Regions from separate parts of the Bacillus tuaregi genome, predicted to be linked through region 2. Evidence: a T-box and tRNA genes for the amino acid it is inferred to sense, from the RefSeq annotation. Region 2 holds a T-box; the other holds one or more tRNA genes.

Region 1 (12,043 bases), 2.6 Mb from region 2:
TTGAAAAGCGTAGGTGCTCTTTGGCGCCGCAGCTGGACAACACATTGTTTATTACTCGTCCTTTTTCTTCAGCATTATCTAGTTTTGAGGGAACAATTTTTGTGAAATCCCTTGAAAAATTCTAAAAAGACATTATAATAATATATGTCTCATAGTTTGGTGACAATTGCGAGAAGGTCACACCCGTTCCCATCCCGAACACGGAAGTTAAGCTTCTCAGCGCCAATGGTAGTTGGGGTTTTACCCCTGTGAGAGTAGGACGTCGCCAAGCATAATATTATTCCGCAGTAGCTCAGTGGTAGAGCTATCGGCTGTTAACCGATCGGTCGTAGGTTCGAATCCTACCTGCGGAGCCATTAGGAGAGCTGTCCGAGTGGCCGAAGGAGCACGATTGGAAATCGTGTAGGCGGGCAAAACCTGTCTCAAGGGTTCAAATCCCTTGCTCTCCGCCATTATTATGTGGCCCCTTGGTCAAGCGGTTAAGACACCGCCCTTTCACGGCGGTAACACGGGTTCGAATCCCGTAGGGGTCACCATTATGAAGATAGTAGTTAGCTGTTAGTAATTAGAAAAGAAAGGTTAGAATCATATTGTTTTTATAAGATTCGTTTTCCTATCTAACTATTCACTAACCAACTAACAACTTTGTCTAACCTGGAGGATTAGCTCAGCTGGGAGAGCATCTGCCTTACAAGCAGAGGGTCGGCGGTTCGAGCCCGTCATCCTCCACCATTTTAGTGGATAGTATTTAGTGATTAGTAGTTAGAATTCCGGAAAATTCAATGAAGCAATAAATAGTTTACTTTGTTGAAAAACTTACACCCTAACAACTAAAAACTAATAACTAACAACTTATTTACTATTATCGCGGGGTGGAGCAGTTCGGTAGCTCGTCGGGCTCATAACCCGAAGGTCGCAGGTTCAAATCCTGTCCCCGCAATTTGGTCCGGTAGTTCAGTTGGTTAGAATGCCTGCCTGTCACGCAGGAGGTCGCGGGTTCGAGTCCCGTCCGGACCGCCATTTTTACTTTATTAAGGCTCAGTAGCTCAGTCGGTAGAGCAATGGACTGAAAATCCATGTGTCGGCGGTTCGATTCCGTCCTGAGCCACCATTTATCCGGAGGGGTAGCGAAGTGGCTAAACGCGGCGGACTGTAAATCCGCTCCCTTGGGTTCGGCGGTTCGAATCCGTCCCCCTCCACCATTGTTTTTTCACGGTAGTGAAAATAACTATCAATTTAGGGGTATAGTTTAAAGGTAGAACGAAGGTCTCCAAAACCTTTGGTGTGGGTTCAATTCCTACTACCCCTGTTAATCACAATGGCGGCTGTGGCGAAGTGGTTAACGCATCGGATTGTGGTTCCGACATTCGTGGGTTCGATTCCCATCAGCCGCCCCATTATTTATACAACTGGGCTATAGCCAAGCGGTAAGGCAACGGACTTTGACTCCGTCATTCGTAGGTTCGAATCCTGCTAGCCCAGCCATTTTCGCGGAAGTAGTTCAGTGGTAGAACACCACCTTGCCAAGGTGGGGGTCGCGGGTTCGAATCCCGTCTTCCGCTCCATTTTATTAAGGCGGCATAGCCAAGTGGTAAGGCAGAGGTCTGCAAAACCTTTACCACCGGTTCGAATCCGGTTGCCGCCTCCATATTTTTTATTATTAAATATTTTGCCGGTGTGGCGGAATTGGCAGACGCGCACGACTCAAAATCGTGTTCCTTCTGGAGTGTCGGTTCGACCCCGACCACCGGTATCTAGAGATTTGTTAGAGAATATAAAACTCACAATTATTGATTAAATCATTAATTGTGAGTTTTTTTGTTTAACTTCATTCAGGAGGATTCCTCCACTTCTAGAAGTGGGGGATGAATGCACATTGTACTTCGATTCAGTGGGGTTCAAACCCCAGCTGAATGAAGTTAAGCCTCCGGCGAGTCTTGCGATTTTTTTAAGGTAGTTTATCGAGCGAGCTCAGGTAATCCGGACGCAAACTCGACGGGCGAATTTGATTATAGTATATTTGCTTATGGGTGGAAGACAGCGATTCAGTGAAAAAAACGAGCAATGATATCATTGCTCGTTTTCCAGTTTTTTATTACACTTTCGCAATAGCAAGTTTACCTGCCGTCATCAGGTCACCTCAATAAAGCCCTCCTGCAATCCATTATGCAAAAATTGACATGGTTCGCCAACACTGAATAACTGCAAATAATGCATCGCTCTAGTACAGGCTGTGTAGAAAACTCTAAGCAAGTCTTCATTACCGTATACAAGTGTTGAGGCATCATAGATTATGACTGCATCAAATTCAATTCCCTTGGATAAATAAGACGGTACAACAACAACTCCTTGCTCATACTCAATCGAACTGCTCTTTAGGAGCTTAAGTTCATCAATGCTAGTTAAAGCATTATAGGCTTGAAAACTTTCCTCTGCAGACTTACAGATAATCGCAATGCTATTAAATCCAAGGTTACGTAATTCTGTGACCTTTGAGGCAATGCAGTTGTGCAGTTCTTTTTTATCATTTACTTGTGTCAGTTTGGGCCGTTCTCCGTCACGTTCAAATGGAGTTATTCCTTTTCCATTGGGCACGAGTCTTCGTGTAAATTCAATGATTGGTTTGGTCGAGCGATAACTCCGAGTTATATTAATTAACTCCGTTTCATCTGCTCCGTAAAGGCTAGTTAATGTGTGAAAATCAACTCTTTCGCTAGCATGGGCAAAAATCGCCTGATTAAAGTCGCCGAGCACGGTCATCCTTGCTGCAGGAAATAAACGCTTCAAAAACTCAAATTGAAAGGGGGAATAATCCTGAGCCTCATCCACAACGATGTGTTTAATGGCGCTGTTCGTCTGAAAGCCTTGAATCAGCTCTTTTAAAAGTAAAAATGGCGTAGCATCCTCATAACATAGTATGTCATCATCTAGCATTTTCAACGTACCTTGACATATAGGCTCCCATTCCTCAGGTTTTTCACCTTCGATTCTCAGGAACTCAGTAAATAGCTGTTTGTACAAGCCCTTAAAGTCGATGAACTGAAACGCTCGAATTCGTTTTTTCAAAGGCTTTAATTTTTGATGTACAATTAATTGGGCAAGTGCTTCTGGCTCCATCTCATAGTCAGAGATATTTTCTTGTTTAAAGCCTCGTTTTTTCGCTAAGTATCTATGGGCTTTATGGTAATCCTCGCTGCTAAGAAGTTCGATTTCCTCTCGAACCCAAGATTTTTTTCGTTCCATCTTTTGGACATCAGTTATTTTTTTAATCAGCCATTCTCTTAGCTTTTCCAGCCTATTATGGAAGCGGAGTGAAGGGTCGTGATGATAAAATCTTTCGGCTATTTGCTGTGCTGAAACAATTGGTTTCCCTTTAAAGTTTATATCCTTAAATAGCATTCCCGATAACTCGAGTGACTGTCTATAGGTTTGAATCGTTTCGAAAAAGCGGGTAGATGCTTTGTAACGGATACCTGCAAGCCTTGACCTGTACGAAGGAGAATCGGCCTCCGTTAATACATATTCCAATTGCTCGAAGGGATTTTCAACGTGAAACTCTTTACCGAGATGATGATCCAGGTATTCCTGAAAGGTGACCTGCTGCATATTTTCCTCACCCAGCTCTGGCAGTACATTGGCCACGTAATGACTAAACATGGTATTAGGTGAAAAAAGAATAATTTGATCAGCATTTAAACGGTCTCGATATTTGTAAAGTAAATAAGCAATTCGCTGTAGCGCGGCTGATGTTTTTCCACTACCTGCTGCCCCATGAACAATTAGTAGTCTGCCGCGGTCATGACGGATGATCAGGTTTTGCTCCTGTTGAATGGTCGCTACAATATTATGCATTTGTTTATCGGTACCATTACCAAGTACCTGTTGTAATATTTCGTCCCCAATCGTAAGACTCGTATCAAACATAGAATGAAGAACGCCGTTGCGTATTAAGTATTGCCACTTTTTCTCTAAAATGCCCTGGATGGTGCCACCGGGAGTTTCGTATTTAGCTGGTCCGGGCTGATAATCGTAGTAAACACTCGAGACTGGAGCTCTCCAATCGTAAATTAGAAAGTCTTCCCCGCTCTTATCAGTAAGTGAGGAGATGCCAATATAGATTTGTTCCTGTGTTGTATTTCCTTCTTCGATAAAATCAATCCGGCCAAAATAAGGAACCTCCTGCATTCGTCGCAGCGTGGCTAAACGTTTAGTTGCATGTCGATGAGTACTTTGGCTGACAGACAGAGCTTGAGCCTCTTGCCGCAAGCCGATAATAGTTTCAAGGTAATCATCGAAAGAATCAGTATTCACCTTAACCTCATCCCAAAAGTGCCTGCGGATTTGAACCACTTCGTTTCTGCGCCTGGTCGTTTCATCTTCCAATTGATGTATTTCCTCCATTAGGGTGTCCATGACTAAGTTTAGTCTTTGCTCCTGCTGTTGCTCTGGATTCATATCATACACTCCTTAAAAAATATTGATAAAAGGGTTGACTTCAGTATCGATTTTGAATTATAATTAAAGTAGGGATAATATACTAAAAATAATTAATCGATACATATCTATATAAATTTATCACATAATCGCATTTTTTTCAATCTGCTATAAATAAATTCTATGTTATTTCCGTAAAATAACTTTATTAAGTTTAAATAAACCTGCCCTCAAATCAATTTGGGGCAGGTTTATTATTTTGGAGAATTATAGAACAAAAAAAGCCAGTCTTCCATTAATGAAGGAAGATTGGCTTAAAATGGTGATTAATTTCTAATTAAGTATTCAAATGCCCCTAGGGCAGCTGTTGCACCTGATCCCATTGAGATGATGATTTGTTTAAATTTACTATCTGTACAATCGCCAGCCGCAAACACACCTGGTATATTTGTCGATCCGCTCTTATCAATGATAACCTCGCCAACACGATTTAGATCGACGGTGTCTTGGAGCCATTCAGTATTAGGAATTGTACCGATTTGAACGAATACCCCCTGTAATTCGATATGGTGTTCTTCTCCAGTTTGGCGATCCTTGTAGGTTACACCATTAACTTTGTCTGTACCGTTAATTTCCATGACTTGCGCTTGTTCGATAATCGTTACGTTCGAAAGGCTACGCACGCGATCGCACAGAACCGGATCGGCTTTTACTTCAGAGCGAGCGAGTAGTGTTACATGCTTAACAATGCCTGCTAAATCAATAGCTGCTTCTACACCTGAATTTCCGCCACCAATGACAACAACATGTTTGCCGGCAAAGAGGGGACCATCGCAGTGGGCACAATAGGCAATCCCTTTATTTCTGAACTCCTTTTCTCCAGGCACGTCAGCATTACGCCAGCGGGCGCCAGTTGACAGGATAACGGTTTTACTTTTAAGAACAGCACCGTTCTCTAATTCAACCTCGATAAAATCTGTCTTCCTTTCTAGGTGCTTTGCCCGTTGTAGGTTCATAATGTCAACATCATATTGCTTCACATGTTCTTCTAAGGTAGCCGCAAGCTTTGGCCCCTCTGTATAGTTGACTGTAATTAAGTTTTCAATCCCGACTGTGTCTAATACCTGTCCGCCAAAACGGTCTGCAACAATACCAGTGCGAATGCCTTTACGTGCGGAGTAAATGGCAGCACTTGCACCTGCAGGGCCGCCGCCGACAATCAGGACATCATAAGGGTCTTTATCAGCAAATTCGGAAGCGTCTGGACCACTGCCTAAATTCATCAGAATCTCTTCAAGTGACATACGGCCGCTGTTAAAGAACTCGCCATTTAAGTACACGGTCGGAACGGCCATAATATCTTTCGCTTCGACCTCTTCTTTAAAAACAGCACCATCAACCATCGTATGTGTGATGTTAGGGTTTAAAAGACTCATAACATTTAGCGCTTGAACAACATCTGGGCAGTTGTGGCAGCTCAGGCTGGCATAGGTTTCAAACCGATATTCGTCTTTAATATTTTTAATTTGGTCGATGATTTTCTGATCCGCTTTTGGAGCTCTTCCGCTGACCTGTAGTAACGCCAGCACCAATGATGTGAATTCGTGCCCAAGCGGGATTCCGGCAAAAGTAATTCCTGTGTCTTCACCGGGACGATTGATACTAAAGCTAGGAGTTCTTTCTAACTCTGTTTGCGCTACTTTTATGTTGGAAGACATGGCTGCTAATTCCTCTGCAAGTGCAGTCATATCCTTTGATACTTGATCCGTGCCAGAGCTTACTTTAATATGTACTTCGCCTTCCATTAGCTGTAAGTATTGTGATAATTGCGATTTGATTTCAGCGTCTAATATCATCATAGTATCCTCCTATTTTCAGTGAGATTATTGTCAAGAGATAACACCATTATACTATTTTGCGGACAAGAATGCCTAAGCGGAGTGTGGTAAATTAATAACATATTAAATATTATATCTATTTATAATGATTATTTATTTAAAATAATTATTATAAAATATAGTGTTTTTGTCAAGTTTATTTAGTATTAATGGATAAAATAAGGTAACTTTAAGCGAATGAGGGGGAGGTAAAAAAGAAAATTCGGAAGCCTATTAGGATAATAGTCTACCGAATCTTGCTCACTTCACCCCTTTTTCTAATTGATTTCATCCTTGCCAGTAATAATTGCCGGCTTTCCAATCGGATAATATTCTATCCTTGGACAGGCTCTAACTTTTTCCTCAGAAAAGCAATTTCGGCCATCAAAAATAAGTGGTTGCTTCATTTGTTGGGTAACTTTTACCAAATCTAACTGCTTAAACTTCTGCCATTCGGTAACAAGAAATAAGGCATCAGCATTATCGATTGCTTCTTCTATTGAACTGGCATATTCAATCGTATTCCCTAAGACCTTTTTGGCATTTTCCGTTGCGACTGGGTCATAGGCGACAACTTGAGCTTCTGCCCCACGCAAAAGGTGAGCGATGTTGATTGAGGGTGCCTCCCGCATATCATCTGTTTCAGGCTTGAACGACAGGCCAAGCAGGGCGATTTTTTTATTTTTTAATGAACCGAGCACTTTACAGGCCTTTTGATAAAGTAGTATTTTTTGTGACTCGTTTATGCTAATCGTATTTTTTAATAAATCGAAGGAGATACCGTATGAGTCGGCGGTATGCAGAAGAGCTTTGACATCCTTTGGAAAGCAGGAGCCGCCATAGCCAATTCCGGCCTGAAGAAAGGCTGCACCGATTCGATTATCCCGGCCCATGCCGTCTGCCACATCAATAATATTTGCCCCGACCGCTTCACAAAGATTGGAGATTTCATTTATAAAGCTGATTTTCGTTGCTAAAAAAGCATTGGAGGCATACTTAATCATTTCGGCACTTCGCACATTGGTTAGTAGTATCGGAACTCCTAATGGACGATACATTTCCTGTATTTTCAGGGCAGCTTCCTTGTCCTGAGAGCCAATGACAATCCGGTCGGCCTTCATTGTATCCTTGACTGCTGAGCCCTGTCTTAAAAATTCAGGGTTTGAGACCATTTTAAACGGTGTATTCGTATGTTCCTCGATGATACATTTTACATAATCATTCGTACCTACAGGAACCGTACTTTTGATGACGACAATGGTATTTGGCTTCATGTGGGCTGATAGATCCTTTGCGGCTTGAACAAGATAGGAAAGGTCTGCGGCACCATCATCCCCCTGGGGAGTTCCGACGGCAATGATAATGATGTCTGCAGTTTCTATAGCTTCCTTATGGGAGGTTGTAAAATGCAGTCTTCCTAGAGCGGTATTTTTTACAAGAAGATCTTCCAGTCCAGGTTCATATATCGGGGAGAGACCTTGGCGAAGCCGATTAATTTTTGCTTCATCCACATCGATACAACACACAGAATGACCAATTTCCGACAAACAAACGCCAGTTGACAGTCCGACGTAACCAGTACCTAATACAGCTATTTTCATATTAATTCGTCTCTTCCTTTAACGTAATCTCTTTCTGGGTAATCGCGTTTAAATAGGAAAGCACTTCTTCTTTAATGTCCTCGCGCTGCAAGGCAAAATCTAGTGTGGCTTTAATAAATCCGATTTTGTCACCGACATCATAGCGGGACCCTTCAAAATTATAAGCCAATACTGCTTGCTGTTTATTTAGCTCATTAATAGCATCAGTAAGCTGGAGTTCATTGTTATATCCGATTGGAAGCTTGGATAGAATATCAAAGATTTCAGGCCTTAATACATATCTTCCCATAATAGCATAATGGGAGGGTGCAGCTTCCTTGCGGGGTTTTTCTATTAAAGAATCAATATAGAACAGGTTAGGTTCAATATTTGTTCCTTTAGGTTTTATAATGCCGTATTTATGAACCTGGTTTTCTGGTACGGATTGGACTGCTATAACTGAACTGTTACAGTATTCAAATACGTTAATCATCTGTTTTAAGCATGGGGTTTCTGATTTGACAATATCATCACCAAGCAGCACGGCAAAGGGCTCATCGCCAATAAAGCTTTTCGCACATAAAATCGCGTGCCCGAGTCCCTTTGCTTCTTTTTGACGAACATAATAAATATTGGCCAGGTTTGATATTTTTTGTACCTCGTCTAATCTAGTAAGCTGGTTCTTCTTAAGTAATGCATCCTCCAGTTCATAGGATTTATCGAAATGATCCTCGATGGACCTTTTTCCTCTGCCGATGATGATAACAATTTCTTCTATTCCTGAAGCCACTGCCTCCTCGACAATATATTGAATCGTTGGCTTATCAACAATCGGCAGCATTTCTTTAGGTTGAGCCTTTGTGGCCGGTAGGAAACGTGTGCCAAGACCAGCTGCAGGTATAATTGCTTTTCTAATTTTCATAAGCTGCCTCCATTTCTGACTTTCTTATTTCTTTATATGCTCACAGACAAGTACCGGTCACGTTAGTAGCCTATCAATCTTTATTTCAGATTAAGGATCAATGGGGAAGAATTAAAGTAAAAGATAAAACAGGGCCGATTTGGCCCTGTTTTGAATTAATGACGTTTATCAAGTACTGTATCTGCAATATTAACAGCATGGTCTGCAATCCGTTCCAGATTGTGAATTAAATCGATGAAAATAACTCCTGATTTCGGAGAGCAGGTCCCCTCCGTTAAACGATGAATATGCTGCTTGCGATATTGCTGCTCCATGGCATCAATCATCATTTCTTTTTCAATAACCCTTCTCGCAGTATCTTTGTCATTATGCTTTAAGGCTGCTAGGGCGTCTTTTACAATAGAAATGGTGATGTCATACATGTCATCTAGATCTTCTTTTGCAGTATCAGACATGGTAACTTTATGAATTAATTGAAATTCAATTAATTCAATCATATTTTCACAGTGGTCACCGATTCTTTCAATATTTCGAACGGTATCTAGAAGGATACCATGCTCTTCCGACTTTTTTATTGATAATGAGGAAGAGGAGAGTTGTATGAGATACTCTGTAATCGTTTGATCGAGATGATTAATGACTGTTTCCAGTTGATACATGCTCGTAGCATGCTTTAAATGCTTTGTATCAATAAATTCCTTTGTTTCCTCTAGTCCCACTAAAGCCATATTACCCATGTGCAGCACTTCTTCCTTTGCTTGTCCAAGAGCGATGGTTGGGGATTGCTCAATAAATACTGGATTTAGATGCTTTGGCTGGAAGCTCCAAGCCGTATCTTTTCCAGGAATCAACTTCGTAACGATGATAGCCAGTACGGAGACAAAAGGGAGGAGAATAACCGTGTTTGTTATATTAAAGATGCCATGTGCAAAGGCAAGTGTCATTTCTGGATTTAAATTGAGCAGGGATTGAAGGGAATGTATAAGTGCTGTGAATGGAACTAATAGAAGGAGAAAGAGGGTTGTACCAAATAAGTTAAATAAAACATGGGTGGCAGCTGCTCTTTTGGCCGTAATAGAAGTACCAATAGAGGCCAGAACCGCTGTGATTGTGGTGCCGATGTTATCCCCGAATAAGATAGGCAAGGCTGCATCTAGATTTAGTAAGGATTCAGCATACATGCTCTGAAGAATTCCAATGGTTGCGCTGGAACTTTGAACAAGGACAGTGAACATAGTACCTGCGAGGGTTCCAAGTAATGGAGTTGTACTAAAGTTTAAGGTTAGTTCATGGAAGGCTTCTAATGCTCTAAGTGGTTTCATTCCATCACTCATTAGTTCTAATCCATAGAAGAGAGCGCCAAATCCAAAGATAATTTGTCCGAGATACGTTAATTTTTTTTTCCCTTTAAAGAAAAATAAAAATATAGCACCAAATGCAATAATAGGAAGAGCGTAGTCTCCAATATCAATACCAATAATAAAAGCTGTGACAGTTGTTCCAATATTAGCACCCATGATGACACCAATTGCCTGTCGAAGTGTCATAAAGCCGGCACTCACAAGACCAACGGTAATAACTGTTGTACCTGAACTGGTTTGCAAAAGAACGGTTACAAAAATACCTGCTAGAACTCCCATTAAAGGATTTGTAGTATATTTATCAAGAATCCTCTTTAATTTGTCTCCTGCTGAATTTTGCAGGCCATCTCCCATTGATTTGATTCCTAATAGGAATATCCCTAGGCCCCCAAAAAATTCAAAAAGCATTTGTTGTAAATTTAGCTCCACTTCGCCAACTCCTAACTGAATCAATTTATGCTGCGTATGTTTTTTGAGGGTCTTCTAACGGGAGTAACCATTGAAAACCCTCTGTGTTTACTAACGAAATAATCTGAATTAAACTGTTTTTGGTTTTTTACTATCATGTAACGGTCGATATATTGTATTAATGAATTTTTGAATGAGGTCAGGTAGTACTTTTTTACGGCGCATGAGCAATGCATTGACCATTGCTTTTTTCTCCTCTTTTGTTACTCCCCATTCATCTGGAATCATAGATACAATTTCTTCAATTAAAAAAATCGGTATCTTTTGGATAATATCTACTTGCTCGAAGAATTCTTTCTCATCCTGAATAAAATCGGCTATGATTTGATGTGTGGCACTTTTTATTAAGCCTACTGGGAGGTTTTCAATCTCGTCCATCTGCCAATTATAGGTTCCGAAGACCTCAGCATGGTCGATTGCCCATAGTCGAAGGATATTTCCCTGTGCCTTTTGTAACAGAATATTTTTACGAGTCCTGTCGCTGTTATAGAGCCAATAATCAAATACGATTATACTTGCGAGTTCATCTGAATTGATTATTTTCGGGATATCGAGAACCTGGTGACCGTCTAAACAATCTGGAATATAGGTAAGTGCAAATTGATATGGGATGCTATTTATTGCGGCAAGCTCAGGGATTTGTGAAGAATAGCTTTGCGGGATATCTATGATTCGGGCAAATGGAATGGGTAAACCAAGATAACGTGCTAGACAATAGGATACCCACTCATTAGGGAGTGTTTTTTCAAATCCAGGTTGAAAATACTTCACTACATAATCTTTTCCGTCATTAAATGAAATTAAATGAGCATTTGACTTTCCTTCTAGTTTTTTTTGATAGGCGATTGGTTCTATCATGACTCATTCACCTCACCGTCATCCTGAGTCTCCATGGGAACTAAATCTTTTATAAGCTGAATATATTGATCAGCAACTACTTGAATATCGAAATTCTCCTTTGTGTGCTGAATGGCTTTAGCTGACATGGCTTGCTGTAAGTCTGGGTGATCTATAATAGTATAGAGTTGTTTAATCGCGTCTGGTACATTTTGGCCGCGATAGAGAAGACCTGTTTCTCCTTGGACTACCAATTCGGTAATCGGCATCATATTGGATGCAACAACTGGCACACCACAAGCCATGGATTCGATAAAAGTGTTTCCAAACGATTCTGATTTAGTTGTTGCTAATGTACAACCGCCAGAAGATCGGATCTTTGCATATACATGAGGCATTTGCTGATAAGGGATGACGGGGAACCATTTGATCATATCTGATAGCTGTTCATCTTCCCAGACACTAGCAAACTCTTCGCGTTGTATGCTTTGGGCTCCACCGATGACCCAGAATTCAATATCATTTCGCTCTGCTTTGATTTGCTGAGCAATTTGGATAAGCATA
Region 2 (12,043 bases):
TTCTTCGCTGCCTACCAGTTCCTGTAATTCATCCAAAAGTTCCTTCATTTTTGCTTCAACATTTCCTAAAACAGTACTGATTTCAGCTTGCACAGCCTTTGCTTTTTTAAAGCGATATTTATCAATATGCTCTTCCGCATCAAACAGTAGCTCTTCAAGGTCCGGCAGCTGAACTGTAATGATTTCATCCCAAGTCTTTCGCCAGCGTTCAAACCGTTCTTCTGTTTCACCGTTCATATTTAATTGCTTTACCTTTTGCAACTCATCAAGTACAGGGCGAGTGGTAATGTCTATCTTCCACGCTTCGAGCCGATCTGTTTCCTTATAATGTTTTTTCTTCATAAAAAATCCCGCTAGGAATATACAAATGACGATTGCAATTCCCCCGATTATGTATTCCATTGTAAGCCCCCTGTTCTATAACGAGCTGATTCTGTATTTTCATTTAAAAGTTTTTTATTATTTAATAGATTTAGATTCATATAAATACTCTAACATAGATTACACTCATGAAAACAAGCTTTGAAGTGGATTAAGGAAGAAGTATGAAGAGCCGAGGTTCTCATAAATCTATGTGAGGCTCTGTGCATGTTCTTTTCAATGTTTTTATGATACCATGTAAACGACGATTTTTGACTATTAAAATTTAATTTTTTGTAGAATTATTTACATGACTTTTTTCGACGTAATATTAATGACTTTTTATCTCTTTCAAAAAACATTATTTATATTATCACAAAAGTACAAATTTTTTAAATAATTAAACTCTTATTAAAATAGAATTTGGGGGATTCACATGGTAAAAAAAGACGGTCATATACATACTCCATTTTGTCCGCATGGGTCAAAAGACAGCATAGAGAAATATATAGAAAGAGCCCTTTCTTTAGGATATACAGAAATTTCTTTTACAGAGCATGCACCACTCCCTGAGGGGTTTATTGATACAACACCTACACAGGACAGCGCTATGTCGTGGGAAGATTGGGAACATTACGTTGAAGAAGTCGAACGTGTTAAACAGCTATATATAGGGAAAATCAAAATTAATTGCGGTCTTGAAATTGATTTTATCGAGGGTTTCGAAGAAGAAACGCGAGAGGCACTTAATAAGCTAGGACCGAAGTTAGATGATGCCATTTTATCTGTTCATTTTATCAAACAAGAAGAAAGATATGATTGCTTAGATTACAGTCCACAGAACTTTGAGAAAATGATTGCAGTCTATGGCTCTGTCGAAAAAATCTACCAAAGGTACTACAATACTGTGCGATTATCTGTAGAAGCCGATTTAGGACCCTATAAACCAAAAAGAATCGGCCATATTACCCTTGTGCATAAATTCCAAAACCGCTTTCCCTTTCATGGAAATGAGAAAACGGCAATTTCCCCATTATTACAAGAAATAAAAAAGGCAGGTTATGAACTTGATTATAACGGGGCAGGTACAGCAAAGCCATTATGCCGAGAACCCTATCCTCCTAATTGGGTAATTGAAGAAGCAATGAAACTACAGATTCCACTTGTGTATGGGTCTGATGCCCATCAAGTAAAGGAACTGGGACAAGGAAGCGAACAACTGTTAGTGTCGTTCTAATATATAGCGAAGACCAGCGCCGCCTGCATGGACTTTGTTCGTCCTTCGGATTGGAACATGATTCACCGTAGGCGGCGCTACATGATAGTTTCTCTTCACTTGAGAAGGAATCAGGATACCTTCCAGCCATTTCTTAACCTCAAGATAATATTTATCAGCAAAATAGCTTTCGTGAGGCAGAATATGCAGTACTTCCGAGATATAATGGCTATTTAAAAACGGCATCGACAGTAAGCCTTTTAATTGAATAATAAAAAAATGAATATCCACTTTTTTAAATTCCTTCCGTGACATGCCATGCTCCAGTATTTTTGAAAACAGATAGCGCTCTTTCGTCAAATAAGTTGACATCATTTCACGAACCACCTGTGTATCCAAGGATAGCTCTCGGAGAATAAACCTTGTTAAATGTAAATTTTCACTTTGGAAATGAAGTATATTTTCAATAACCTTCTGCATACAAACATAGGCATCTGACTCAAGGACAGACATCCCCTTTTCAAACTCACTTAAATAATTCTCATAATAATCAGTAAAACAATATTCTAAAAGACCATTCTTATTTTGAAAATAATAGGATATATTCGCCACATTCACTTTAGCTTTACCAGCAATATCTCTGACCGTTGTTCCTTGAAATCCTTTCGTATTAAATAAGAAAATAGCAGCTTGGATGATTTCCTCTTTCGAGTTCTTTTTCATCATAAATCCCTCACTATTATTGATTTAACTTCATATAACAGAAGTCCTCCACTTCTACAAGTGGAAAAGGGCGAAACTTTTCTATCTATACAAAATTCGCCTTTCTGTGCTGCAATCCTTTTAAAACAACTCGACAAATGTTATGAGTATTCATGCTCATTCGCTTTGTTTAGCAGATTGATGGGTCTTATTCTGTAGAATTTACACAATAGGTAGTCATAAAAAAACAACTCCGCTAATAAGGAGTTGTTTTAAGGATACTTCTTTTTCTATTAAATGATGTTAGCAGGGCTCGGTCACTACTTTATTTTTACCTGTTTTCTTGGCCATGTAGAGGGCATTATCGGCACGTTTAAATAGATTTCGATAATCATCCCCATCCTCCTTTTTCCAGCAGGTCACACCGCAGGAAATCGTGACCGATGGATCGGTTGATTCCCTTACCTTTCGGACTAAACGCTCGGCAATTTTCACGCCTGTCTCAAGTGGAACTCTTGGGAGGTAGACAGCCAGTTCCTCACCACCCCAGCGGGCTCCGATATCCGTACCACGTATATTATCATGAATCACATTGGACACTTGAATAATTACTTCATCTCCCACTTGATGACCATACGTATCATTCACCACTTTAAAATTATCAATATCAATTAAAATGAAGACGGCTCCCTCATCAAACTGCATTGACTGATGAATCTGCTCATCCAAATACTTACGCGAATACAGCTTTGTTAAATGATCAGTGACCACTAATCTTTCTAGCTTTTCTCTTAAAAGCGTATTAGTGAACGCTAATGTTGAATGATGTATAAGAGAGAGAAACAGCTTATATGTATCAAATGAAAAAGCATACGAATCTCGATGAAGAACAAGGACAAATCCATTTAAGACGTTAGATTGACTCATCGGTACAGCCATTGCCGACTTATAGAGCGTCACATGCTTCATTTCGTTCGGCAGCTTTAAATCACCGATAAATAAAGAATCTTGCTCTGATTGTATTTTTTCATAGAAATAATCAATATAGGATTTGGCATCTTTTGTAAAAAAGAAACGAGTACTACCTTGTTGAATATGTCTTTGTGAACCTTCGGCATTAAATTGGATAAACCCAACTTCTTCAGCCTTAAGAGATTTCACAATTTGATCTGCCATGTAAGCCATGGTTTCAGTCAGACGAAGATTTGAATTTAGATGATGACTCGTTTCATTAATCAGTTGTAAATCTGAAATTAAGCGCTTAGACTGTTCATACAGCTGAGCATTCTCAATAGCTCCTCCAGCAGTATTTGCTAGAAGAGTAATAAATTCAACTTCATTTTTTGGAAAAACAAGCGTATTAGGTGATGTTACCTGCAGGACTCCATAGACACCTTGTTTTCCTTTTAACGGTGCGTATAAGATTGCTTGTCGCTCGGTGACAGACACTTCAAATTGAATGGTTCCAGTCACATAGGACTGCATAATCGCTATGTTATTATTTGTATAATTAAATTCTTTAATGGGTAAGCCATCGTAGCCTTTATGATCCTGTGAGAGAAACAGAAGATAGGAAAAGGATGGATAGACTTTCTTTAATGAGTCGATAATTTCACCTAGCACCGACTTCATATTCATAGTAGAATGCACTTTTTCAGTAACACGAAACAGCTGTCTGTATCGTTTTTCCTCAACAATGAGCTTGGCAAGCTTTTGAGCCTTTTGCAGAAACAGCCCACATTCAATACTTAACTTTTCAAGAACTTTCTCAGTTAATTTTGAACAAAACATGCCTTCTTCCTTCAAGACGAGATAGCTTTGGATAGTACCATTATTTCTAACAGGAATCAATAAATCATATTGGTCAAAGGCCTCAAAATTGAAAGGTCTTCGGTAGACTTTTTGATGCATTTCTAATGCTTGATGAATTTCCGAGGTAAAATGAACTGCAGCGAGGTTTCGTTTCCTTTCTGAATGGGTGGAAGCCTCCACAACCAGCTGTTCGTTTTTTTCATCAAAATGAAAAAGCGTTACCTCTTCAGCCTGCATCAACTGTTTAATTGTCATAAGCATTTCTTCCAATATAGAATCATATCGCAATTGATGGTAATCTGTAGAGATCATATCAAAAAAACGACTTTTTAAATTCAGAATGATACGTTCCTCGAGCAATTCCATAGTAAACCTCACCTAATTTTTATCCTGATTCTTATAACTAGCCGTACATATTTCTTATGATATATTATACATGTACATAGATAAATTTACCAAACATACTATGAATGTCTATCATTTTCTTTATATAAAGGCGAAAGCTATTATGATCCGCACTTGACATTCAATCCACAATAATTATATAATACTCTTTGTGTAAAATATTGCAGCATATGTGAATAGTTTTTTGGCATCATTTTGTTCCTCAAATGCATTCGATGGTGTATTGAGTAACCCTCTGCTGCTAGGGCGAAGGTACATGAAAACAAAATGTCCAAGGAAGGTCTCACATCTGTTTTTATTTTACCAAAAATAAAAACATAGAGGAGGAGTCATTCATGGCTCGTTATACAGGTCCAAGCTGGAAACTGTCTCGTCGTTTAGGTATTTCCTTAAGCGGCACTGGTAAAGAATTAGAAAAGCGTCCTTACGCTCCTGGACAACATGGTCCAAACCAACGTAAAAAACTATCTGAATATGGTTTACAATTACAAGAAAAGCAAAAGCTTCGCCATATGTATGGTGTAAACGAGCGTCAATTCCGCAATCTTTTTGATAAAGCCGGAAAAATCGCTGGTATCCACGGTGAAAACTTTATGGTTCTTTTAGAATCTCGCTTAGATAATATTGTTTACCGTTTAGGTTTAGCTCGTACTCGCCGTCAAGCTCGTCAGCTAGTTAACCACGGTCATATTCTAGTAGATGGAAAGCGCGTTGATATTCCTTCTTACCGCCTACAACCAGGCCAAACAATTGGTGTTCGTGAAAAATCACGTAACCTTGACATCATCAAAGAAGCAATCGAAGTGAACAACTTTGTCCCTGATTTCTTAACTTTTGATGCTGACAAATTAGAAGGTACTTTCACACGTTTACCAGAGCGTTCTGAATTACCAGCTGAAATTAACGAAGCATTCATCGTTGAGTTCTACTCTCGTTAATGATACGTTAAAAAACCTTGCCATTTGGCAAGGTTTTTTATTATGTTGTCAGGCAACATGTTGGATTAATATTTTATTAAGTAGTATTTCTTTTTACCACGGCGAACGACTGTGAACTGCCCTTCAATCCGGTCTTTTGCAGTCACAAGATAATCTGTTTCGGTTACGCGTTCTCCATTAATAGATATAGCCCCATTTGTCACATCTTCTCGTGCCTGTCTTTTGGATGGTGCAATTTTTGCAGCGATTAATAAATCAACAATGTTGATGTCTTCACCTGTTGTATGCTCATAGGATGGAACATCTTTAAAGCCTTGTTTAATTTCCGCTGCTGTTAGGTTTTGAATTTCACCTTTAAACAACGCCTCAGTAATTTTCATTGCCTGATCAAGTGATTCCTGACCATGAATTAATCTTGTCATCTCTTCTGCTAACGCTTTTTGCGCTTTACGTAAATGAGGCTCTGCTTGAACAGATGCTTCCAGCGCTTCGATTTCTTCCTTCGATAAGAAAGTGAAAAACTTCAAATATTTGATGACATCCGCATCAGCTGTATTGATCCAGAATTGGTAGAACTCATACGGAGATGTTTTTTCAGGGTCCAGCCAAACTGCTCCGCTTTCCGTTTTACCAAATTTAGTTCCATCTGCTTTAGTCACAAGCGGAATCGTTAAGCCAAATGCCTTTGAGCCTTCAGGTGCCATTTTTCGAATTAATTCCAAACCTGTAGTGATATTTCCCCATTGGTCACTGCCGCCAACCTGCATCTTACAATCATGCTTTTCATACAGGTGTAAGAAATCCATTGCCTGTAAAATGGTATATGTAAATTCGGTGAATGAAATTCCTGTATCCAGGCGATTAGCAATCGTGTCCTTTGCCAGCATGTAATTCACCCCAACATGCTTGCCGTAATCACGCAGGAATGTCACGATGTCCATGGAGCCAGCCCAGTCATAGTTATTGACCATAATGGCGCCCTGTTCGCCCTCAAAATCAAAAATGTGACTCAATTGTTTCTGGATGCATTCCACATTATGCTGGATCACTTCCGTTGTTTGCAGTTTACGCTCTTCACTTTTTCCACTTGGGTCACCGATCATCCCTGTGGCTCCGCCCACTAAAACAATTGGACGATGTCCGTGCTGTTGGAATCGCCTTAACGTTAAAAATGGTAATAAGTGACCGATATGCATACTGTCTGCTGTCGGATCTACACCGCAATATAAGGAAATACTCTCCTTTTCTAATGTATCTTTAATACCTTCTTCATCTGTTTGCTGGTAAATAATACCTCTCCATTGTAAATCTTCAAGTAAAGTCATTTCGATGTTTCCTCCTAATAAAAAAATAAAAACGCCCCTGCAAACATGCAGGGACGCAAGCATTATGCGCGGTACCACCCAAATTGGAGATTATAGTCTCCCACTCAATAAGGTAACGGATTAACCGTTCACTAATACTAAAGCAGCATGGATTATTCGCTACCAATTCATAGTGAAAGCTCAGGGAGGTAATTCATTCCTTCTATATGCACCAGCTTACAGCAGCCGCTGGCTCTCTTAGGCAGGGATAGAGGCACTACTAGATTCCCATCTTTGCTTGTTTTTAGATAGTAATATTGCATTTTTACCATAGTCAGCAAATAATGTCAAATGATATCGGTAAAATTCCGCAAATAGCAACAATCTTTTCGGTTTCCCCCTCTTGTTTATGCTATAATGAAGGGTGATTTTGGAGGGGATCAATGAATGAAAATTGAAAAATCGAAATATAGCAGTAAATTTAAGAGGTTTATCAATCTGTTGAAGGATAAACAAACAATCAAGAAAGCCCGCATTACCTACCAAGTATTATGGAATCTTGCCCTTATTTTTATGATTGTAGTTGTACTTGGAGTCTTTTTTGCAGGCGGTCTAGGAGCAGGTTATTTTGCATCGCTGGTAAAAAATGAACCCATACGCTCCTATGATAACATGAAAAAAAATATCTATAACTATGAAGAAACCTCTAAACTATATTTCGCTAATGATGTCTACCTTGGTAAGCTCTACACTGACCTCGAACGGGAGGAAGTGAAGCTAAAGGATGTATCACAGGATTTGATTAACGCGGTTGTAGCAACAGAGGATGAATATTTCTACGAGCATGGTGGGGTTGTTCCTAAAGCAATCCTGCGAGCAATCTTTCAAGAGGTCACCAATTCTTCTGTCCAGACAGGAGGCAGTACACTTACCCAGCAGCTTATTAAAAATCAAATCTTAACAAATGAAGTCTCATTTGAACGAAAAGCAAAGGAGATACTACTGGCACTCCGGCTCGAAAAGTTCTTTTCAAAGGAGGAAATACTTGAAGCCTATTTAAATGTATCGACTTTTGGACGTAATTCATCGGGGAGAAATATTGCCGGTGTACAATCGGCGGCAAAGGGAATATTCGGCAAGGATGTAAGTGACTTGAACCTGCCACAGGCTGCGTTTATCGCTGGTTTGCCACAAAGTCCTTTTGGATATACACCGTATACGAACGGCGGTGAAATTAAACAAAATCTTAATCCTGGGATTTCGCGAATGAAAACCGTCTTAAACAGAATGTATACGGACGGAAAAATCTCAAAGCAGCAATATGAAGAGGCCCTCGCCTACGATATTACCAAGGATTTTATTACGATTCATGAAAATCCAGTCGAGCAATATCCATGGGTGACATTCGAAATTGAAAAACGGGCTACGGAAGTCATGTCATATGTGTTGGCAGAAAAAGACGGTATCACGAAGGACAAGCTGGATGGTGACGCCGTCTTAAAAGAAAAATACCTTGCCCTAGCTGATAGGGACATCCGTCAAAATGGCTATGAAATTCACAGCACAATAAATAAGGATATTTATGACCGATTTACAGAGGTTGTAAATAACTTCCAATACTATGGAAGCGATAAATCTAAAACGTATACTGATCCTGAGACAGGCGAAGTAAAGACGGTTAGTGACCCAGTAGAAACTGGAGCCATCTTGATAGAGAACAAAACAGGTAGAATCATCAGTTTTGTCGGCGGACGTGATTATCATCGTGAGCAGATCAACCATGCAACGAGCGCAAAACGGTCGAATGGTTCCACGATGAAGCCCTTGCTTGTCTATGCACCTGCTTTTGAACAGGGAACCATTTCTCCAGGTAGCATCCTACCTGACGTGCCATTAAGATTAAATCCTGGGTCAAGCAGACCTTGGCCTACCAACTACGGCGGTGGGACTCATGGGCTTGTAACAGCCAGGGAAGCGTTAACTAGATCCTACAATATCCCTGCAGTTAAAGCATATGTGGATATTATTGATACGAAACCGGCTCAATACCTCGAAAAAATGGGCTTTACCTCTTTAACAGAGGGTGACTATGTGAACCGTTCAGCTGCCCTTGGCGGACTGACAAACGGCGTCTCTGTTGAAGAAAATACGAACGCTTATGGCACCTTTGCCAACAGCGGTCAATTTATCGATGCTTATATGATTGAAAAAATTACGGATAAAGAAGGAAATATTATCTTTCAGCATGAAGTAAATCCGGTACCGGTTTTCAGTCCTCAAACCGCCTATTTAACCTATGATCTGTTAAGAGATGTTATTAGCGGTGGGACAGCCACATCCTTAAACGGGCGCTTAAAATTCAGCTCTGACTGGGCAGGGAAAACAGGTACAGGTCAGGATTACAAGGATTCATGGTTTGTTGCAACAAATCCAAATGTCTCATTTGGAGTTTGGAATGGTTACGATGAACCAAAACCATTAGAGCTAAGCTATAAAGGACTTTCATATGGTGTAAGAAATATTTATCTTTGGGCAGATTTAATGAATGCAGCCTATGACATTGCTCCAGAATTGGTAGACCCTAGCGAAAGACAACCAATGCCGGAGGGAATTGTAACAAGAACCTTCTGTGCGGTATCAGGCGGCTTAGCAACTGAGGCATGTGCAAATGCCGGACTTGTCCGCACCGATCTCTTCAATGCTAAGTTTGTTCCTACTAAATCGGACCATAGCTTTGATAGTGGAAAATTTGTTACAATTGGTGGCAAAAAATATTTAGCCCTTGATTCAACACCTGCAGAATTTGTCCAAACAGGCGTTATCCTAGACTCTGCTGCGATTCAAAAAATGCTCGGAATTTCAGCAAATCAATTGGCATCGTACAGCAACGGCTTGGCAAATGCAATTGTTCCAAGTTCCAGCCTCCAGGATAACGGAAGTCCTCCTTCTGCACCAGGTATTGCCGTTTCAGGAAATACCATTACATGGGGAGGCAGCTCAGAATACGATATCGTTGGCTATAGGGTCTATAATGGTGGAAGTAGAGTTGGGACGATTCAAGTAGATGGTTCCTACTCATTCCAGGCAGGAACTGGTACCTATTATGTCACTGCCGTAGATATCGCCGGAAATGAATCGGCACCATCTAACTCAGTTACCGTTGGCCAGCCACCAGCAACACCGGTTGATTCTGAAGCTCCTGATGATGGAACGAATACAGAAACCCAGCCGCCAGCTACTCCACCTAATGAACCTGAAACAGGGGAACAAGGTACTGAAACACCTCCTGTTCAATAGCTAAAAGCGGGTATCCCAATAAATGGGATACCCGCTTTTTCATGTCTCATTAATCTTCCATTGTAGAAAGGTCACCTGTTGGTAAATTTAGCTCCCATGCTTTTAACACACGGCGCATAATCTTACCACTTCTTGTCTTCGGCAATTTATCACGGAACTCGATTTCTCTCGGCGCTGCATGCGCTGCAAGTCCTGTTTTTACAAATTGACGAATATCTTCGATAAGCTCCTCTGATGGCTCATATCCATCTAAAAGGGCAACAAATGCCTTAATGATTTCTCCACGGACAGGATCCGGCTTACCGATTACTCCGGCTTCAGCAATCGCTGGATGCTCTAGAAGCTTACTTTCAACCTCAAACGGTCCAACACGCTCACCAGCAGTCATAATAACATCATCAACACGGCCTTGGAACCAGAAGTAACCATCTTCATCCATATATGCCGAATCTCCAGATACATACCAGTCACCAGGCATAAAGTAAGAATCATACTTTTCTTGGTTATTCCAAATCGTATACATCATGGATGGCCAGCCTTTTTTAATCGCTAGGTTACCCATACGATTAGGTGGTAGAACATTTCCTTGATCATCAACAATGGCTGCTTCTACACCTGGAATTGGCTTACCCATTGAACCAGGCTTCACTTCCATGCAAGGATAGTTACAAATGACCTGTGCACCGGTTTCAGTCATCCACCAAGTATCGTGAATTCTTAAACCAAATACCTTCATTCCCCAGCGGACAACCTCTGGATTTAATGGCTCACCAACACTTAAAATATGTCTTAAATTCGAAAGATCAAATCTCTTAACCACTTCATCACCAGCACCCATTAACATACGGAATGCAGTTGGGGCACTGTACCAAACGGTTACACCATAATCCTCAAGCATTTTATACCATGTTTCAGGATTGAAGCGACCGCCGACAATTAAATTTGACGTACCTGTCAGCCACGGTCCAAAAATTCCATAGGCTGTTCCTGTTACCCAGCCTGGATCAGCCGTGCACCAATATACATCCTCTTCTTTTAAATCAAGAACCCATTTAGCTGTTTGATATTGTTGAATCATTGCATTATGAATATGTAAGACACCTTTAGGTTTTCCAGTCGAACCAGACGTATAATGCAATAGCATCCCATCTGTACGGTCAACCCATTGAATATCAAGCTGTGTGCTTGCTTCGTTCAATTTTTTATTGAAGTCGATAATTTGACCATTTTCTTCTACATCGTCACCGACAACAAAAATATGTTTTAATGATGGCAATTCTTCAACAGGTATACGCGCTAAAAGTTCCTTTGTAGTCACAATCACTTTTGCATCACTGTCTTCTAGACGGTCACGTACAGCACCTTCCATGAATGCTTCAAATAATGGACCAACAATCGCACCAAGCTTAATCGCTCCTAAAACAGCGAAATATAACTCTGGAGATCTTGGCATGAAAATGAAAACACGGTCTCCCTTTTCAACTTGTGCATACTGTTTGAAAACATTACCAGCCTTATTGGAAAGCTCCTTCATTTCCTTAAACGTATATTTCTCTTTTCTTAATCCTTCATGATAATATAAGGCTATCTTGTTTTTTCTGACACTTTCTGCATGCTTGTCGATTGCTTCATAAGCAATATTTACTTTTCCAGTCTCATACCAAGAAAACATCTTCTCTGTTTCCTGCCAATCAAAACTATTATACACTTCCTCATAACTAGTAAGATTATAGTCCCCTTTTAGAGATGGCAAAACTTCCAATTTCATCTATCTTTTCCTCCTTTTTGTAATTTCAAATCTATTATATAACAAATTTAAAATTTTCTCAATTTTTAAAATATTATTTATTAAAAAAATTTTTAAATATATTTATCTATTATGTTCAAAAATAATTAATTATGTAAATAGACTAAGGTAACATTTATTAGTTAAAAATATTGTATAATGGTGTTAGTACATCCTTAATTCCTTTTAATCCCAGCTTATAAAGATTTATCCACCGATTTTT

The links. The T-box of region 2 lies ahead of tyrS (tyrosine--tRNA ligase). A T-box ahead of a tRNA ligase gene usually reads a tRNA of that ligase, here a tRNA-Tyr.
Region 1: it has a tRNA-Tyr gene. The T-box ahead of tyrS (tyrosine--tRNA ligase) is inferred to sense a tRNA for this amino acid. The anticodon was not compared.

What each region holds. Positions count from the first base shown of each region.
Region 1 covers NZ_LT629731.1:3,562,770-3,574,812, reverse strand. The annotation lists rRNA gene rrf (5S ribosomal RNA) at 156-271, shown strand; tRNA gene BQ5321_RS19640 (tRNA-Asn) at 282-356, shown strand; tRNA gene BQ5321_RS19635 (tRNA-Ser) at 360-452, shown strand; tRNA gene BQ5321_RS19630 (tRNA-Glu) at 462-536, shown strand; tRNA gene BQ5321_RS19625 (tRNA-Val) at 657-732, shown strand; tRNA gene BQ5321_RS19620 (tRNA-Met) at 867-940, shown strand; tRNA gene BQ5321_RS19615 (tRNA-Asp) at 944-1,020, shown strand; tRNA gene BQ5321_RS19610 (tRNA-Phe) at 1,036-1,111, shown strand; tRNA gene BQ5321_RS19605 (tRNA-Tyr) at 1,119-1,202, shown strand; tRNA gene BQ5321_RS19600 (tRNA-Trp) at 1,239-1,309, shown strand; tRNA gene BQ5321_RS19595 (tRNA-His) at 1,322-1,397, shown strand; tRNA gene BQ5321_RS19590 (tRNA-Gln) at 1,411-1,485, shown strand; tRNA gene BQ5321_RS19585 (tRNA-Gly) at 1,491-1,565, shown strand; tRNA gene BQ5321_RS19580 (tRNA-Cys) at 1,575-1,648, shown strand; tRNA gene BQ5321_RS19575 (tRNA-Leu) at 1,672-1,753, shown strand; gene helD (RNA polymerase recycling motor HelD) at 2,131-4,455, opposite strand; gene ahpF (alkyl hydroperoxide reductase subunit F) at 4,761-6,290, opposite strand; gene BQ5321_RS19560 (UDP-glucose dehydrogenase family protein) at 6,590-7,912, opposite strand; gene galU (UTP--glucose-1-phosphate uridylyltransferase GalU) at 7,914-8,813, opposite strand; gene BQ5321_RS19550 (Na/Pi cotransporter family protein) at 8,969-10,603, opposite strand; gene BQ5321_RS19545 (HipA family kinase) at 10,712-11,500, opposite strand; gene BQ5321_RS19540 (glycosyltransferase family 4 protein) at 11,497-12,043, opposite strand, start outside.
Region 2 covers NZ_LT629731.1:981,403-993,445, reverse strand. The annotation lists gene ezrA (septation ring formation regulator EzrA) at 1-402, opposite strand, end outside; gene hisJ (histidinol-phosphatase HisJ) at 797-1,597, shown strand; gene refZ (forespore capture DNA-binding protein RefZ) at 1,583-2,302, opposite strand; gene BQ5321_RS07060 (sensor domain-containing diguanylate cyclase) at 2,582-4,456, opposite strand; gene rpsD (30S ribosomal protein S4) at 4,831-5,433, shown strand; gene tyrS (tyrosine--tRNA ligase) at 5,499-6,758, opposite strand; T-box leader at 6,805-7,041, opposite strand; gene BQ5321_RS07045 (transglycosylase domain-containing protein) at 7,185-10,034, shown strand; gene acsA (acetate--CoA ligase) at 10,084-11,802, opposite strand.